Regions from separate parts of the Pseudogracilibacillus amylolyticus genome, predicted to be linked through region 1. Evidence: riboswitches for the same ligand, from Rfam matches in the RefSeq annotation. Region 1 holds a riboswitch; each other region holds the start of a gene.
What was found. A riboswitch is a leader RNA that binds a small molecule or an ion and turns the genes downstream of it on or off. The one in region 1 is predicted to bind cyclic di-GMP.
Positions count from the first base shown of each region.

Region 1 (2,276 bases):
ATTAACTAGTTTTCCCTAAAATCTACTATAATTAAAATTAATAGATATTTTCTCGTTTAAGGAGCTTAAAAAATGGATATGTTTTGGGTTATTATGCTTTTTTTGTTTGGCATTATATTTGGATCATTTTTTAATGTAGTAGGTCTTCGTTTACCTAAAAAGATACCTTTTTATCATGATCGTTCTTTTTGTCCTGTATGTAAGCGGCAATTAAAATGGTACGAGCTTATTCCCATATTTTCTTTTATCATACAACGTGGAAAATGTAGGAATTGTTCAGCGAAAATTTCGCCTATTTATCCGATAATTGAAATGTTAACAGGTCTGTTATTTGCATTTAGTTATGCGCAAATTGGATTTCAACTTGAACTTATAATAGCATTATTATTTATTAGTATGCTGATGATCATTTTTGTTTCTGACATTACTTATATGTTAATTCCAAATAAAATTTTATTATTTTTTCTACCTTTTTTCATTATGTTGAGAATTCTTGCACCTTTAACACCTTGGTATGATGCTATTATTGGAGCGATAGTAGGCTTTGGCTTAATTGCACTCATTATTATCGTCAGTCAGGGTGGTATGGGAGCCGGTGATATGAAGCTATTCGGTGTAATTGGGATTGTGCTTGGTTGGAAAAAAGTGTTACTTGCTTTTTTTATCGCAGCTTTCCTAGGAGCAATTATTGGTGGAATATTAATGGTCGTAGATAAAGTGAAAAAGAAGCAACCAATACCATTTGGCCCTTATATTGTAGTTGGTGCATTAGTCAGTTATTTTTGCGGTGAACAAATTATAACATTTTATTTGTCATTACTATGAACATTTAGTCATAGTTATATTCCAGTATTGACATATTTATGGGTTATTGTTACTATTTTATTAGTTCTAAATAACTATTCTAAGTGAAAAGTAAATATGAATTAATAATCATTAAAAGGAAGCGTTGAAGTACGATTGTTAAATTGGGCACTTAAATCGTATGGAGCTAGTTGTGCAACCGGCCTTTACTTAAAATACGTGATGTATTTGTAAAGGCCGTTTTTTGTGTTTATTAAACAAGTTAAAAGGATATATCGCCTAACTGTGTATAAATGGATATTTTTAATCGTGGAAAAGGGGCTAAAAAAATGAAGAAAAATTATTTCTTAGCTGTTATGATAAGCATCGTTTTATTCTTACCGATAAATGTTGCGGCAGCTTCTAAAATGCCAAATGATTCTATGATTGCAAATATTTCTATTGCGGACAAAACAGAAAATGAAATAAGCGAATTATTAGAAAGTGAGGTTACTTTATGGCAAGAAGGTGCAGACATTATTTTGGAAAGTGATTTTGAACAAATAATGATTCCTCGCTCTGCATTTCAATTTGATATAAATGCAACAATTAATGAGTTAAAGGAAAGAACGAAACGGACTTTTTCGAATTTTTTTATGGGGCAAAAAAATGTCCATATTCCGTTATCCGTTCAGATAGACGAAGAGAATGAAGCAATTCAAGCATTGCAAAAATTAGACTATATCGACTTGGACAGAACATTAACGAGCGTAGAAGAAATGGCAAGTCAATTAGATAGTTCACCAGTCAATCTTACATATATTGAAGGAGAAGAAATACCGCTAGAAACGATAGCAAGTGTGGAAATGCAAATTCCTACGTTGTCAAATGCCATGTTAACTTATGCGATTGATGAATTAAATGGTTTTATTATTAGTTCTGAAGAAACTTTTTCATTTTTACAAACGGTCACCTTTCCAGAAGGAATAACAAATTCGACAAAAGAAGCGAGTTTTTTAGCAACTGCCTTATATTCGCTTTTCTTGCAAACGAATTTTGACATAATAGAGCGTCACGCCGGGTTAACTGTACCCCCTTATGCGGAATCAGGACTTGATGTAGTAGTAAATGATAAAGAAACAAAAGATTTTATCGTGATGAATCCCAATAATATCTCTTATAAAATTGAAATCTCCAAAAAGAACGACCATATCAATGCGGAATTGAAAGGATTTCCATCAGAGACTACATATCAATATGAAACAAAAAAGGTAAAAGAGATAAAACAACGTACAATATATCGTTATAGTAAAAAATTAAAAGCTGGGGAACAAGAGACCATTCAAAAAGGACAAAATGGAGTAATGATAGAAGTTCACCGTTCAAGTTACTCTGATAATAATACATTCATAGACTCCGAACGAATTAGCCAAGACGTTTATTTACCTGTTCCGAAAGTCGTGCTTGTATCAACCGATGAAGCGGTTACAGAA
Region 1 covers NZ_JBPPZG010000003.1:27,955-30,230, forward strand. Annotated here, with positions in the region: gene ACPYKA_RS00690 (prepilin peptidase) at 73-825, shown strand; cyclic di-GMP riboswitch class II at 934-1,018, shown strand; gene ACPYKA_RS00695 (G5 domain-containing protein) at 1,134-2,276, shown strand, end outside.

Region 2 (2,276 bases), on a different contig from region 1:
TCGCTTGATAAATAACGTTCGCCAGTATCAGGCGCAATACATACGACTGTTTGACTCGGATGTAATCGACGTGCAACAAGTAGAGCAGCATATACAGACGCACCACCTGAGGGACCTAATAATATTCCTTCTTGAGCTGCTAATTTATGCACTGTTTGATAAGCATCATCATCCTCTATTCGAATAATTTCATCATAAACATCTGTATTTAATATTTTTGGAATAAATCCCGGACTTGTTCCGACTAGTTTATGTTTACCCGGCTTTCCACCTGAAAGAACCGGAGATCCTGCTGGCTCAACAACATGAGTTGAGATAGATTTATCATATTCTTTCAACGTTTCACCAGTTCCTGTAATCGTTCCTCCAGTACCTGCCGTGCAAACGAATGCAGCAAGTTTTTTCTTTTCGGCTTCCATTGCTTCAATAATTTCTTTCGCAGTTGAAATTCGATGTATATCTGGGTTTGCTTCATTTTCAAATTGCATTGGAATAAAACTATTTGGAATCTCAGCAGCTATTTCTTCCGCTTTTTCAATTGCAGCCGGCATCTTTCCTGCACTAGGTGTCAAAACTACTTTTGCACCAAATGCTTTTAAGATGTTTACCCTTTCCGCCGTAGAAGAGTCAGGCATGACGATAATCGCTTTGTAACCCTTTGCAGCAGCATTCATAGCAAGACCAATCCCAGTATTTCCAGAGGTTGGTTCTATAATCGTTGCACCTGGCTTTAATAGTCCAGCCTTTTCTGCTTGCTCAAGCATGTAAAACGCAGCACGATCTTTCACACTTCTACTCGGGTTAAAATATTCAAGTTTCACATAAATTTCCGCACCATTTGGATCTGCAATTCTATTTAATTTGACTAATGGAGTATTCCCAATTAATTCTGCAATATTGTTGACGATTTTCAAACTATTTTCTTCCTCTCGTAAAAGGTTATTTTTTATTATAGCAGAAAAATCTTATAATTCCTACCTTTTTACAGTGAATTAATGTGTAAAAAAGGAAGTTCTCTCCCATTTTTTGTGCCTAATTTTTGTTCAAGAATTAGTCACATTATTCTTGCACAAATGCAGGTAAAAAGTGTAAAATAATACAGTATGTAAAATTCTAATGACTTAGAACTTTATGTCTATTTTAAATCTAAAAGGAAGCTATGAACAGACAATCCATATGTGGGCACTTGATTGTTTGGGAGCAAGTAGTGCAACCGACCTACTCAGTTTAGGGTCGGTATTTTTATGGTTACGATTATAAAGTCAAACTAAGAGGTGATTAACATAAGAATAGCTTAATTTTTTAAAAACTATTAACACATACATATCGTGGAGGAAAAAAAGCATGAAACTTTTTATGAAAAAAACAAAATCATGGAATGAATATTTTAATCATTCAAGTGAAACTGATATTGCTGAGGTTGGTGATCGTGTAAAAGAACGATTAGCATTTATGAATATCAACGAAGAAAATTTAGCTAATATTCGTGAAGCATCATCGATCCTTTCGCCTTATAAAGTCGAAATTATTAACCAATTTTATAACAATATAACGGCGGTCAATCATTTGAAAACTATCATCAATCAACATTCAACCGTTGAACGATTAAGAAAAACGATGGAGAGATATTTTGAGCAATTTTTAGAAGCAGAGGTGAATATGGATTATGTCATGACGAGAATTATAATCGGACAAGTACATAGTCGCATTAATTTAACAGTAGAACATTTTATTTCTGCGCACCATATGTTAATCCAGATTATGACGTCGATTTTGATGGAAAAATTGCACAGTCAACCGAAACGGATGATGGATACCGTTCTTTCCATTCAAAAGTTAGCAACATTTGATCAGCAACTTATCGTTGAAGTATATATGGAAGAAACATTCAAATCCCTTTTATTTGGTATTTCCGATACACTTAATTACACTACTCAATTAGATGCTTCCAAACAGTTAATGTCAGAAGTGGATAATATGAACTTGGAAAGCCATAGTGTTTCAAGTGCGACTGAGGAAGTGAGTGCGTCCATTCTAGAGGTTGCAAATCAATCAATGAAGGTGGCTGAAGGAACAGATGACGCCGTAAAATCTGCCGAAGAGAGCAAACAAATTGTCCATGACACGTTAGAAGATATAGAGAAAGTAGGTCATGTTTATAATCAAGTGGTTCTGCAAGTTGATGAACTCAACCAAGAGATAGAGAAAACACATCATGTTGTTGAAGTGATTGGACAAATAACGGATCAAACAAACTTACTTGCGTTAAATGCAAG
Region 2 covers NZ_JBPPZG010000043.1:13,682-15,957, forward strand. Annotated here, with positions in the region: gene cysK (cysteine synthase A) at 1-914, opposite strand, end outside; cyclic di-GMP riboswitch class II at 1,144-1,228, shown strand; gene ACPYKA_RS07065 (methyl-accepting chemotaxis protein) at 1,345-2,276, shown strand, end outside.
Region 2: linked by a shared signal. The riboswitch ahead of ACPYKA_RS07065 (methyl-accepting chemotaxis protein) and the one ahead of ACPYKA_RS00695 (G5 domain-containing protein) in region 1 are both predicted to bind cyclic di-GMP.

Region 3 (2,276 bases), on a different contig from region 1:
GCGGATTCGCTATGTCCTTCGCATTTTTATACTATTCTTTTAAGTTTTTACAAGTGAGCACAGCATATGCCGTTTGGGTAGGAATTGGAACAGCCGGAGCCGTAATCATCAATATGATATTTTTCGGCGAATCAAAAAGCCGCGGCCGAATTACTAGCCTTGTACTAATTATCATTGGGGTTGTTGGATTACGAGCATTGTCATAGAATCTGCGCAATCGTTATATTGTTGTAAAAAACATTGCATCCCTAAAAGTAATTCACGAAGATAGCTTAAAAGGTGCTGGGACATAACTAGCCAAAAATAGTTAAATAAAAAGGTTCCAAGCAATAAAAAATTTGCTTGGAACCTTTTTTGTGGTTTTTTCCATCTTCCGCCACTATTTTACCATTCATGGCGGCGTTTTTTCTTAAGTTCTTTTCTACTTCTATAAAACTTTCTCAAGTGCTTCTTGAATACGTTCTCGAGTAAACGGTTTAACAATAAAGTCATTTGCTCCTGCCTGGATGGCATCGAGTACCATACCCTGTTGTCCCATTGCGGAACACATAATAATTTTTACGTCCGAATTTATTTTTTTAATTTCCTTAACTGCATCAACACCATTCATCTCAGGCATCGTGATATCCATTGTAATTAATTCCGGTGTTAGTTCCTTAAACTTTTCGATTGCATCTTTTCCATTTTCCGCCTCTCCAACGACTATATGACCAAGCTTTGTTAAGATATCTTTCAGTTGCATACGCATAAAAGCAGCATCATCTGTTACTAAAACGGATGCCATTTGTAATCCTCCCATCCTATTAATCAATCAATAAATATGTATTCATTTTTCCAACATTAACAAAATCAACTGTTATCTCCAACGCTTTTTTATAGCCGGATAATTTTGTATTTCCTTGCATGATGGTCGGTGCGGTAATATTAATGTCAGTTCCGCTATCTGCAATAGTTGTAGAAATCCCACCCGCAATCATATTTCCAAGCTCACCACTAAAGGACAAAAGCATATCACCTTCTAATGGCATCCCGAACATTCTCTCCCCAATCGAGCCAAAAGTAGTCTGGTCCCCTGAGAACACTAATTTCCCTTTAATGTCCCCAGTAATGCCGATTAGAACTCCGAAGAATAAGCGGAAATCTTGATTAATCACTCGCGGCCTCTCAAATTCATAGTCAATTGGGATCACTGTCTTAATGGATGTTAACGCTCCATTTAACAGTTTCGTAACCGCACTATTTCTTTCGTTAGTTGTCATTTTTCCACTCCTTTCCTATTATCTCTTACATTTTTATAAGAGAAACTTTTTAGTAATAGAAACTATTGGATCGATCTATCCTTATATATATAATTAGCGTGAAACATAGCCAAAATTTTCAATAAATAAGTTATTTTATCATTTGGCAGCCAGGCGATCATAGCGTAATTTATCATTCAATATACCCCTTAGACCCTTGAGCTTTGCGCCCCTTCTTTTCAGATAGTTTGCCTTTTCAACAGTTCTTTTGTACCATACGTTATATCTTATCGAATAATGTAGTAAAAAGCAATCACTTATTTTTCAGTTGTACATTTTTTTCCATTACGCCTTTCTCATTAAAGGGCGTTTCATATGATAGTGAAAAAAGAAGAGGAATGTACAAGCTTCAAAATCCTTATAATTTTAATGTTTCAGAAAATAATTATGACCCTGCGCTTTATCCGATCGAACCTTGAGCTGTTTCAAATAGAATTGATGTTTTCAACAACCTCACCATCTGTATCAAGGAGGGGAGATTGTATCGGTGGCCAGTCATCATAAGAAGATAACTAGTGATTTTACATATACCGCTGCTGCAATTCGAGCGCACGTGAGTTAGCAATTTTTTAGGCACTTCGCATGTTGAGGAGCGACTCTGCATCTTTTCTAGACACTAAGCATGTTGAGGGAGTGACTCTGCATCTTTTCTAGACACTAAGCATGTTGGGGGAGCGACTCTGCATCTTTTCTAGACACTAAGCATGTTAGGGGAGCGACTCTGCATCTTTTCTAGACACTAAGCATGTTAGGGGAGCGACTCTGCATCTTTTCTAGACACTAAGCATGTTGGGGGAGCGACTCTGCATCTTTTCTAGACACTAAGCATGTTAGGGGAGCGACTCTGCATCTTTTCTAGACACTAAGCATGTTAGGGGAGCGACTCTGCATCTTTTCTAGACACTAAGCATATGGGGGGAGCTACTTACTTCTTATAAGAAGTGCAACCCCAAAAATGACTTTATACCTTTGCACAAA
Region 3 covers NZ_JBPPZG010000030.1:8,960-11,235, forward strand. Annotated here, with positions in the region: gene ACPYKA_RS05425 (DMT family transporter) at 1-206, shown strand, start outside; gene ACPYKA_RS05430 (response regulator) at 428-784, opposite strand; gene ACPYKA_RS05435 (chemotaxis protein CheX) at 804-1,259, opposite strand; cyclic di-GMP riboswitch class I at 1,401-1,501, opposite strand; gene ACPYKA_RS05440 (hypothetical protein) at 2,220-2,276, opposite strand, start outside.
Region 3: linked by a shared signal. The riboswitch ahead of ACPYKA_RS05435 (chemotaxis protein CheX) and the one ahead of ACPYKA_RS00695 (G5 domain-containing protein) in region 1 are both predicted to bind cyclic di-GMP.